One region of the Mesorhizobium sp. CAU 1741 genome, then DNA from elsewhere that is predicted to be linked to it. Evidence: predicted binding sites of a transcription regulator. Region 1 holds the regulator's gene; the other holds the start of a gene.
What was found. The regulator LexA, encoded in region 1, represses DNA repair genes until DNA is damaged. The targets are predictions, from matches to a motif close to TGTTCNNNNTGTGTTCNG.
Positions count from the first base shown of each region.

Region 1 (5,876 bases):
GCACGGTGTGCCTGGCAACCGGCGACGCGGACGGCATGATGGTGTCGTACATCCAGTCGAACTATGCCGGCTTCGGATCGGGCGTCGTGGTGCCGGGTACCGGCATCAGCCTGCAGAATCGCGGCTTCGGCTTCACCCTGGAGGACGGCCATCCCAACCAGGTCGGTCCACGCAAGCGCCCCTTCCACACAATCATTCCCGGCTTCATCATGGGCGCGGACGGGCCGGACATGGCATTCGGGCTGATGGGCGGGCCGATCCAGGCGCAAGGCCACCTGCAGATGATGCTGCGCACGCAGGTCTGGGGACAGGATCCGCAGACGGCGGCAGATGCGCCGCGCTGGCGCGTGATCTCCGGCCTCGACGTGGCGATCGAGGATAGTGTCAGCCCGCGGACCATCGCCCACCTGGAGCAGATGGGCCACGTGATCGCCACCGAAAGCCCGGATTCCAGCTTCGGATTCGGCGGTGCGCAGCTCGTGCGCCGCGTCGAGGGCGGCTATGCCGCGGGCTCCGACCCACGCAAGGACGGTTGCGCGGGAGGCTTCTGACGCTCGAACAGAGCGCGTTCGATGCCCCGTGAGGGCCTCGGTGAACCATTGTGGAACATAGTTACGGAATTCATCGGAAAATCAGTAAAATTTAAACTATTGCGGAACACAACTGGAACAGATAGTGTATGTTCTGGTTTTGTTTGCACTCTGATTCTCCGGGGCTTGCCATGCTGACGCGAAAGCAACACGAATTGCTGCTCTTCATCCACGAACGGATGAAGGAGACCGGCATCCCCCCCTCATTCGACGAAATGAAGGAGGCGCTCGACCTCGCCTCCAAGTCCGGCATCCACCGATTGATCACCGCGCTCGAGGAGCGCGGCTTCATCCGCCGCCTGCCGAATCGTGCCCGTGCACTCGAAGTGACACGGCTGCCGGACTCCATCGCGCCCGGGCTCAACCAGGCGCGCAAGTTCTCGCCGAGCGTCATTCAGGGCAGCCTCGGCCGTGCGCCGGAGAAGCCGCGCCTGCAGGCGACCGGCAATGACGACGATGTCGCGGCATCGGTATCCGTACCGGTGATGGGCCGTATCGCGGCCGGCGTGCCGATCAGCGCGATCCAGCAGAAGACGCATTCGATCAGCGTGCCGCCGGAGATGCTTGGCGGCGGCGAGCATTACGCGCTGGAAGTAAAGGGCGACTCGATGGTCGAGGCCGGCATCTTCGACGGCGACACGGTCATCATCCGCAATGCGTCCACGGCGACACCCGGCGAAATCATCGTGGCGCTCGTCGACGACGAGGAAGCGACGCTGAAGCGCTTCCGGCGCAAGGGCGACTCGATCGCCCTCGAAGCGGCCAACCCGGCCTACGAGACGCGCATCTTCGGACCGGACCGGGTCAAGGTGCAGGGCAAGCTGGTGGGGCTCATTCGGCGCTACTGAGGGCTTATAGCGTGACAGGGGTTGGCGTCGAACCGCATCGGCGTCAGAACACCACCGGATGGGTTTCGCCGGTCTGCACGTTGACGAGACCTTGGGGGGCATGGTCGCTCGGCGCGACGAGCACCCAGCGCCATGGCGCGCAGGTGAGCGTGGCGAAAGCCAGACGTTCGGGAAAGCCGGGACCCCAGCGGGGATGGAACGACGGCTCGAACATCCAGTCGACCTTTTCGCCCTCGGCGTAGAGCGCCTGCATCTCGGCGTGCAGCTCCTCAGCCGAGCGGCAGGACATCAGCCCCGCAACCTCGTAGCGAACGGTGGCAACCACCTCGCCTTCGCGCACCAGCGCCCAACCACCGTCATTTTCGGCGAGCGCGTTCACGGCCATGGCCATCGCCGCGTCCGACGAGCCGACGCACCAGACATTGTGCTTGTCATGCGCCATCGAACAGGCGAGCGCGGTCTCGGGCGTGCGCGGGCCGCAACCGAGCCAGAACATCTTCGACACGGCCCCCATGCCCGAGAAGCGATCTACGATCGCAAACTTGGTGATGTTGCGGGCCTCGTCGCGCTGGACAAAGCCGTCTGCCACGGGAAGTTCAAACGTGAGGAAGTCGTCGGTCCAGTGGAAGGGCCGCAATACGGCCGCCTGCATCGTTTCGCGGCCGGGTTCGGCTGCAATGTGGAAATCTTGAGCCGTCAGCGCCCGGCCGATATTGATCGTCTTTGTCGCCCATTCCGGCCAGTCGATCTTCGGGACCTCGGGCAGGTAGTCCTTGCCTTGCGAGACCTGGCGCCCGTCTGCCCAGACCCTGGCGATCTCAAATCGCTCGACGTCCGAAAGAAGCACGATGTCGGCATAGCGGCCCGGTGCGATCGATCCGACCCACGGCGTCAGCCGCATGTGGCGCGCCGGGTTGATCGTCACGCACTGGATGGCGATTTCGGGCGCCAGCCCCGCTTCGATCGCGAGACGCACATTGTGGTCGGTCGCGCCGAGCTTGAGGGTGTCGGAGGCGCTGCGGTCGTCGGTGGTGAGCGCGACCTGCGACCAGTCGGCAAGGCCCCTGTCGAGGAGCCCCCGGATGACCTCAGGCAGGCTGTGCGGACGGAGTTCCATGAACAGGCCGTGGGTAAGCTTGTCCCAGAACTCCTCAACCGTCCACGCCTCATGATCGGAGGCGAGGCCGGCTGCGGCAAACGCGTTGATGGTCGGCATGTCGCGGATACCCGCCGCGTGACCCTCGACGACGCCCCGTTGTTCGAAGGTCGCGCGGATCATGCCCCACAGGCGCTCATGGGAAGGGTTCTCCGGATTCCACACGGCTGGCCAGTCCATCACCTCGTCGAGGCCGGCGGTCATCAGGCTCTGGCGGAGAAAATCGCGCTGCTCGTCATAGCCGAGCCAGCCGCCACCGTGCTCGTAACCGGTTGGCGGCACGGCCGAACCAGGCAGCGGGAAGATCTTCAGCGGCGAGCCGGCGGCACGTGCCTTGAGCCAGAACTCCAGCGTCCGGGCGCCATTGACGTTGGAGAACTCGTGGCTCGCCTCGCAGGTCCAGGTGTTGCCGCGCGGCAAGACCAGGGCGGCCTCCCATTCGGGCGTCAGGTGCGAGCTCTCGATGTGCTTGTGCACCTCGCCGAGACCGGGCACCGCCGCGAGGTCCGGTTCGTGCACGCGCCGGCCGACCTCGCCCGGATAGCTGCCGGCGTCGCCGACATACGCGATGCGCCTGCCCTTGATCACGATCTCCTGATCGTCGCGCCATGTACGGGTCGCGACATCGAGAAGGCGCCCGACACGCAAGGCCACGTCCGCAGGCCGCTTTCCGAGCGCGACCAGCGTCAAATCCTGCCGGATGGCGACCTCGTTTCCGGCATCGAGGGAAATATCGTCTGGCAGCTTCGTCATCGGTCGGCGTCTTCCATCAAGTAGCGGAGCACAGGGTATGCACTCCGAAAGGCGCGACCTGCAAGGCCGGCGAACCCGCGCACGCGTATCCGGCGCACTCTGTGCAAATCCATCTTGCCGGCCTATAGGAGCGCGTCCAGACAGCCAAGCGGAGCAGGTGCATGCACAAGGTGATTTTCGATACCGATCCGGGGATCGACGATGCGATGGCGCTCCTGTTCCTGCACCAGCATCCCGACATCGACCTCGTCGGCATCACCACCGTCTTCGGCAACGGCACCATCGACACGACGACGCGCAATGCGCTCTTCCTGAAGGACGTGTGGAACATCGATGCCCCTGTCGCCAGGGGAGCCGGCGCACCGCTCAATCCGCTGCGGACATATGGCGCGCCGCCGGCGATCGTTCACGGCGACAACGCGCTCGGCAACATCGCGCTGCCGGACGAGATCCCCGGTACTGTCGACCCGCGCCCGGCACACCGTTTCATCATCGAGACCGTGCGTGCCGATCCCGGCGGAGTGACGCTCATCGCGGTGGGGCGCATGACCAATCTGGCGCTGGCGTTGCGCGAGGCGCCGGACATTGCCGGGCTGGTCAAGCAGGTCATCATCATGGGCGGCGCCTTCACCGTGCCGGGCAATGTCAGCCCGGTTGCCGAAGCCAATATTCTGGGCGATCCGGAGGCGGCGGATATGGTGGTGACCGCACCGTGGAAGACCATCGTCGTCGGGCTCGACGTGACGATGAAAACCATCATGTCCACCAGCACGCTGGAGCGTCTGGCCGCGCAAGGCGGGCCGCGTGCCAGGCTCCTGTCGGACATCTCGCAGCATTATATCGGCTTCTACTCCCGCTTCGTGGATGACGGCATGGTGATCCATGACAGTTGCGCCTGCGCGTTTCTCGTCGCGCCGCATCTGTTCGAAACCCGCAGCGGCGCGATGCGCGTCGTCAGCGAAGGCATCGCCGACGGACAGACGATCCAGAAGCCCGACGGCCGCTTCTTCCCGCCCGGTGCCTGGGACGGAAAGCCCAGCCAGCTCGCCTGTGTCGACATCGATGCCGACGCGGTCCTGCGGCTTATCGGCGACACGATCGTCGCGGAGCCGGCTTCAGCCTAGGCGCGAAGACAGTCTGTTCAGGAACGCGACCAGATTTGGGGGTGCGGCGCGGCGGCCGGGCGCCTAAATACGGCCGACACGTTAAAAGGCTGTTGAGACATGAAGAAGATAGGCTTCCTTTCCTTCGGGCACTGGTCGCCCTCGCCGCAGTCGGGCACGCGCTCGGCCGGTGACGCGCTGCTGCAATCGATCGACCTTGCGGTCGCGGCCGAGGAACTCGGCGCCGATGGCGCCTATTTCCGTATCCACCATTTCGCCCGGCAGCTCGCCTCGCCCTTCCCGCTGCTGGCGGCAGCCGGCGCCAAGACCAGTCGCATTGAGATCGGCACCGGCGTCATCGACATGCGCTACGAGAACCCGCTCTACATGGCGGAAGATGCGGGTGCTGCCGACCTGATCGCCGGCGGGCGCCTGCAGCTCGGAATCAGCCGTGGCTCGCCTGAACAGGTCATCGATGGCTGGCGCTATTTCGGCTATCAGCCGCAGGACGGCATGAGCGATGCCGACATGGGTCGCCAGCATGCCGAGGTGTTTCTCGACGTCATCCAGGGCAAGGGCTTCGCGCAGCCCAATCCGCGCCCGATGTTTCCCAACCCTCCCGGCCTGCTGCGCCTCGAGCCGTATTCCGAAGGACTACGCGAGCGCATCTGGTGGGGTTCCGGGTCCAACGCGACCGCCGCATGGGCGGCGAAGCTCGGCGTCAACCTGCAGAGCTCGACCCTGAAGGACGACGAGACCGGGCAGCCTTTCCACGTCCAGCAAGCTGAACAGATCCGCCTGTACCGCCAGGCATGGAAGGAAGCCGGCCACCAGCGCGAGCCGCGCGTGTCGGTGAGCCGCAGTATATTTGCGCTCGTCGACGAGCGCGACCGCGCCTATTTCGGCCGGGGCAACGAGGGTGAGGACAAGATCGGCTTCATCGACGAGAACACGCGGGCGATCTTCGGGCGAAGCTACGCGGCCGAACCCGACGTGCTGGTCAAGCAACTGGCCGAGGACGAAGCGATCGCGGAGGCGGACACCCTGCTTCTCACCGTGCCGAACCAGCTCGGCGTCGAGTACAATGCGCATGTGATCGAGAGCATTCTGAAACACGTGGCGCCGCAGCTTGGGTGGCGCTAGGCGGTCCCCGCTCTGCGGATTCGCCGGAAAGATGTCATAACTCAGTAGACGGCGACGAGCCGGCCGGCGATGGGGTGCACCGACACGTCGACCTCGTAGATCGCGCTCAGCAGGTCGGGTTTCATGACGTCTTCCGCTGTGCCGTGCTGCATGACGCGGCCGTCTTTCATCACCAGCAGCCGGTCGCAATGAGCGGCGGCCATGTTGATGTCGTGCAGCACGACGACGATGGTCTTGCCGAGATCGGTGGACGCATCGCGGACCAACCGCATGATCGCATTGG
Region 1 is NZ_JBDOQP010000002.1:782,507-788,382, forward strand. Features, by position in the region: gene AAFN84_RS10595 (gamma-glutamyltransferase family protein) at 1-551, shown strand, start outside; gene lexA (transcriptional repressor LexA) at 722-1,438, shown strand; gene AAFN84_RS10605 (adenine deaminase C-terminal domain-containing protein) at 1,482-3,347, opposite strand; gene AAFN84_RS10610 (nucleoside hydrolase) at 3,509-4,471, shown strand; gene AAFN84_RS10615 (LLM class flavin-dependent oxidoreductase) at 4,571-5,593, shown strand; gene AAFN84_RS10620 (ATP-binding cassette domain-containing protein) at 5,635-5,876, opposite strand, start outside.

Region 2 (5,876 bases), on a different contig from region 1:
CATCATTCGATAGAATTCGTCGGCGCTCAAGCCGCCGAGGTTCATCGATCCCCTGTGCTTGCGGATGTGGTCCAGAAGATCACGCACTTCCGCGCTCCGCTCCTGCTGGCCTTTAACCGCCTTCCTGAGCAGCGCGCCCTCGTCGGTGAAGACGAACTCCACCTCGCTGCCCGGCGCGATCCCTAGGTGGCGCCGGATGTTCTTCGGGATCGTGACTTGGCCTTTTTCAGTGACACGCATGGTAATACCTCTCAGGTATTACTTACTGCCCACAACAGAACAAGTCAAGAACATAGCTAGCTGGCCCGGGCCAATGCGGCCAGCCTGCCGGCGACGCTTTGACGATGATGCGCATGGCAGATGGCGATCGCCAGCGCATCGGCGGCGTCGTCGGTATCGAACGTCGCCTTCGGCATCAGCACGCGCACCATCATGTGGATCTGCTTCTTGTCGCCGTGGCCGACGCCGATCACCGCCTTCTTCACGGCATTGGGTGCATATTCCGCCACCGGCAGACCGGCAAGGGCCGGGACCAGCATGGCGATGCCCCGGGCCTGGCCGAGCTTGAGGGTGGCGGTCGCGTCCTTGTTGACGAAGGTCTGTTCTACCGCCGCCTCGTCCGGCCTCTGACCATGGACGATGGCGGACAAGCCGTCATGAAGCTCGCACAGCCGCGAGGCGAGATCGGCCTTGCCGTTGGAGTGAACCGTGCCTGCCGCCACGAAACGCAGCGAATTGGCCTGAGCCTCGACAATCCCCCAGCCTGTTCGGCGCAGGCCGGGATCGATGCCGATGATTCGAATCGCGCTGTTCATGCAAGCCACCCTATTCCATCGACCGTGGAATGCCATGCGAAAGTGAACAAATCAGAAACAGATGTTTGGGTTGGCCCATCGGGTGCCGCCGCATTGTGCCCTAGCGGACCCGCCTCCGGCATGTGACAGCGGCGCCATGAACCCGCTTGACTGGCCCTTTCCGCCGTTCGACCTACCTTTTCTCGTCCTGCTCGCGGTGGTGACGCTTGCGGGCATCGCAAGGGGAATTTCGGGGTTCGGCACCGGCATGATCGTGGCGCCGGTTGCAGGCGCCATCTACGGACCACAGGCAGCGCTCGCCATCGTCGTGTTGATGGATTCGCTGCCGACCATCCCCGTCACCCTGCCGGCGCTGCGCATCGCCGTATGGCGGGAGGTTGTGCCGGTGGCGGCGGGTCTGTTCGTCTGCTTCCCGATCGGCGTCTTCATCCTCGTCAATGGCGACGAAGAGGTCCTGCGCTGGCTCATCAGCCTCGCTATCCTTGCCTGTGTCGGGGTGCTTTGGTCGCGCTGGACCTATCACGGTCCGCGCAACCTGGCGACGTCGTTCGCGGTTGGCGGTGTTGCCGGCACCCTGTCGGGAATCGCGTCCGTGCCCGGTCCACCGGTGATCGCCTACTGGATGACCGCCGGGCTGCCGGCCGTTCTGGTTCGCGCCAACCTGCTCTCGCTGTTCTTCATTGGCGAGTTCGTCGCGCTCGGCAATCTCTGGATCGCAGGCCTGTTCCAGTGGGAAGTCGCCATGCGGGCGCTGATTGCCGCGCCGCTCTACTTTGCAGGCATAGTGGCGGGAACGTCCGCTTTCACGCGCGGCGGCGAGAGGCTCTACCGCATCGCCACCTTCACGCTCATCCTGGCCGCCGCCATCCTCGCGCTGCCGGTTTTCGACAGGGTCTTTCACGCCGCCGCGGCAGCGCTGGGCGGCTGATCAGCCGCGCGCGAATGCGGTCTGCAGGAGATTGAGCTGGTCGGACACCGGATTGCCCGTCCGCACGGCACCGACCGGACCCCGGCCAACGATCTCGCCATAAATCTGGTCGTCCATGCGCCGAACCAGCGCCTGCAGGCGCAGCGAATGATCGACGATTGCGCGGAAGGATTCCGGCAGGTCCGACCATCCCGGGGTGTCGTCCTGTGCCGACGCCGTGTCGAGCCTCACCTTGGATTTTTCCGAGGCTACCTGATCGCGCGTCATCTCGCCGGAATTGGCAGCGCGCTGCAAAAGCAGCCAGGACGCGATCTGCATCAGGCGGGTGGTCAGCCGCATTGATTCGGCGGCATAGAGCGTCGCGCCGACCCGCGACAGCGACTTGGCTGCAGCTCGGCCCTCTCCGTCGAGGTACTCCGCCGCCTGTTCGACCAGCGCCATGCCTTCATTGTAAAGCGGTTTGAACGAGTTGGAGAACACGCGCCTTTCGGCGAGCTTGATGGTGTTGCCGGTCTCGAAACCCTGCTCTTGCATGTGAACGCTACCCCGTGAACTCTCGACGCCGCCTGACCATCGAAATGGCGTGCGGCCCGTGAGCCGCGCTGCTTAAACGATGGAACAGGCAATTTGATCCCCCGAGGGGCCAAACGCAAGTGCGTGTTTAACAAAGGGTTAACGTGGATGAGCAGGCTCCCGGGGCTGCCGCAAGACAAAAAAAGAGCCGCAAAAGCGGCTCTCAGGAGTTAAACAGGGAGGCGTCAAACGGAGTGGCTCGGCCACTCGGTAAGAATCCAGATCACTGGATGCCCACAGTAATGACATGTAAAGCTTAACCGAAGCTTAACAGAATGGTTAACAAGCCGAAAATTTGTCCCGTATCGAGACAATTTACGCAGCGTCCGCGCCTGCTTCCCCCGCCGCGCAGGTTTACAACTCCCTGGCCATGTCCCGTAGCCTGAACTTCTGGATCTTCCCGGTCGACGTCTTGGGGATCTCCGCGAATACGACGGTGCGCGGGCACTTGAAGCGCGCCAGCAGGCCGCGGCAGTGTTCGATGATCTCCTCTTCGCTTGCGCTCGTGCCCAGCTTGAGCTCGACATAGGCCACGGGTGTCTCGCCCCATTTGTCGTCAGGCCGCGCCACCACGCCGCACGAAGCGACCGCCGGGTGCTTGTAAAGCGCGTCCTCGACCTCAATCGAGGAAATGTTCTCGCCACCGGAGATGATGATGTCCTTGGAACGGTCCTTGAGCTGGATATAACCGTCGCGGTGCATCACCCCCAGGTCTCCCGAATGGAACCAACCGCCGGCAAACGCCTCGTCGGTGGCCTTGGTGTTCTTCAGATAGCCCTTCATGACGATGTTGCCGCGGAACATCACTTCGCCGATGGTCTCGCCATCCGGCGGTGTCCGTTGCATGGTTGCCGGGTCCATGACGGTTAGTTCCTCGAGCGCCGCATAGCGCACGCCCTGTCGCGCTTTTTTCACCGTGCGCGCGTTGCGATCCAGATGGTCCCAGTTGGAATGCCATTCGTTGACCACCGCCGGTCCGTAGGTCTCGGTCAGCCCGTAAAGGTGGGTAACGGCGAAACCGGCATCTGCCATGCCTGACAGCACCGCCTCCGGCGGCGGCGCGGCTGCGGTGTTGAACGTGACTGTCTGCGGGAAGTCGCGCTTGTCTGCGGCTGCCGCGTTGATCAGCGTCGACATCACCACCGGTGCGCCGCACAGATGGGTGACGCCGTGATCGGCGATCGCATCGTACATCGCCCTGGCGCGCACCCAGCGCAGGCAGACATGCGTCCCGCCGGTCACGGCGAGCGTCCAGGGAAAACACCAGCCGTTGCAATGAAACATCGGCAGCGTCCACAGATAGACCGGATGGCGCCCCATGCCGGCGTGGATCGTGTTTGCATAGGCCATCAGCGCCGCACCGCGATGGTGGTAGACGACGCCCTTGGGGTTGCCCGTGGTCCCCGACGTGTAGTTCAGCGAGATCGCGTCCCATTCGTCGTCGGGCATCGACCACGCAAATCCATCGTCGCCTGAAGCGACGAAATCCTCATAGTCGATCGTGCCGAGCCGCTCGCCCTTGGCATAGGGGGCGTCGTCGCCATAGTCGGGATCGTCATAGTCGATGACCAGCGGCTTCACGCTTGCCAGCGCCAGCGCTTCCTTCACGACCCCGGAGAACTCGCGGTCGATGATCAGCACCTTGGTTTCAGCATGGTCGAGCTGGAAGGCGACGATGGCGGCATCGAGCCGCGTGTTCAGCGAATGCAGCACCGCCTTGACCATCGGCACGCCGAAATGCGCTTCCAGCATCGGCGGCGTGTTTGACAGCATCACCGTCACCGTGTCGCCCTTGCCGACGCCCCGCTCGGCCAGCGCCGAAGCGAGCTTGAGGGACCGCCGCCAGAACTCGCGGTAGGTCCACCGGGTGGCGCCATGAATGATGGCAAGCTGATCCGGGAACACCTTCGCCGCCCGTTCGAGGTAGGAAAGCGGGGTCAGCGGCTGATAATTGGCGGCATTCTTGTCGAGGCCGATTGCGTATGGATTGGTCATGGTCTCCCTCCTGCGCGCGGGATTATGCACATGGCCGCGCGGTCGTCATCATCCCCAGATTTCGATGATCCCGTCCCAGACGAGCTTGGAGCCGACGACCAGGACCATCGTGTACATGAACGGATAGAAGATCTCGGGCTTCATGCGCCGGACGATCCACGCTCCAGCGAGTGTCGCCACCGGCGCGATCGGCATCAGCACGGCGGATGCGGTGAGATTGGTGCCATCGAACTGGCCGAGCGCGAAATAGGGCACCAGCTTCACCGCATTGACGATGGCGAAGAAGACGACACTCGTGCCGACATAGATCGACGGGCTCTGCTTGAGGGGCAGCGCGTAGACCTGGTAGGGCGGCCCGCCCGCGTGGGCGACAAAGCTGGTGAAGCCGGACACTAGCGCCCACACCGTCGCCTTGCCCGCGTGGTGCGGCCGTGTCCTGTCTGCCGACGACAGCTTCTGAAGGACCCAGCGCAAGAAGAACGCCAGCGAGACGATCCCGACGATGAGCCGGACGGCGCCCGCCGTCACCATGGCCGCCGTCAGCCAGCCGATGGCGATGCCCGCAAGCGCGCCAGGCAGCATCAGCTTCAATGTCATGGGGTCGCGCTCGCCGCGCCATGCCCAGAGCGATACCATGTCCATCACGATCAGGATGGGAAGCAGGATCGCCGCCGCCTGCACCGGCGACACCACCAGCGCCATCAGCGGCACGCCGATCAGCGCGGTCGCGCCACCCAGCCCGCCCTTGGACAGGCCGACGACGATCACCGCCGGCAGGGCGGCGGCGTAGAACCAGGGATCGGTGAGGAGGGATTCCATTTCGCGGTAGGCTGGCCTTTCGCGCAAAGCCATATCCGCAATCGATCGCCTTGGCGAGACCATGACATCGGCGCCCCGCCACATGCGATGCTGTTCAAAACGCGCCGCGTGTTCTATGCCGCATTCCCACCACGATCGCCCGCCATTGAGGCCGAACCCGCGCAGGAACACCATGAACCCGACCGAAGCGCCCGACCGCTGCCGCATTGTCCTCATCGCTCCGCCCCGCGAGGAGCCGAAGCGCATCCTGTCGGCGTTTGAGGGCGGCGATGTTGCCTCTCTCATCCTGCCGCAGTGGGAGGCCGACGACGATGAGTTCCAGAGCTATGCGGAAGCGATCATCCCCGGCGCGCAGGCGGCAGGCCTCGCCGTCATGATCGCCGGCGATCCGCGCATCGCCGCGCGCTGCCGCGCCGACGGCATCCATTTCGAAGGTTCCAAGCAGGCGCTGGCAGAGATCGTCGAGAAGCACCAGGCGAAACTGATGGTCGGCACCGGTGGTGCGACAACCCGCGACGACGCGCTCGAACTTGGCGAGGTCCAGCCGGATTACATGTTCTTTGGCAAGTTCGGCTACGACAACAAGCCGGAGCCGCACCCGCGCAACCTCAAGCTTGGCGAGTGGTGGGGAGAGATGGTGCGCATTCCCTGCATCGTGATGGCCGGTTCGGATCTGGCAGGTCTGGCCGCCGTGGCCGAAACCGGAGTCGATTTCGTCGCGCTGTCCGCGGCCGTGTTCGGCGATG
Region 2 is NZ_JBDOQP010000007.1:115,143-121,018, reverse strand. Features, by position in the region: gene AAFN84_RS23040 (AbrB/MazE/SpoVT family DNA-binding domain-containing protein) at 1-240, opposite strand, end outside; gene ruvC (crossover junction endodeoxyribonuclease RuvC) at 297-815, opposite strand; gene AAFN84_RS23030 (sulfite exporter TauE/SafE family protein) at 952-1,743, shown strand; gene AAFN84_RS23025 (DUF1465 family protein) at 1,744-2,277, opposite strand; gene AAFN84_RS23020 (acyl-CoA synthetase) at 2,671-4,311, opposite strand; gene AAFN84_RS23015 (sulfite exporter TauE/SafE family protein) at 4,360-5,130, opposite strand; gene AAFN84_RS23010 (thiamine phosphate synthase) at 5,303-5,876, shown strand, end outside.
Region 2: the regulator LexA is predicted to act here: its motif matches at 858-875, upstream of ruvC (crossover junction endodeoxyribonuclease RuvC).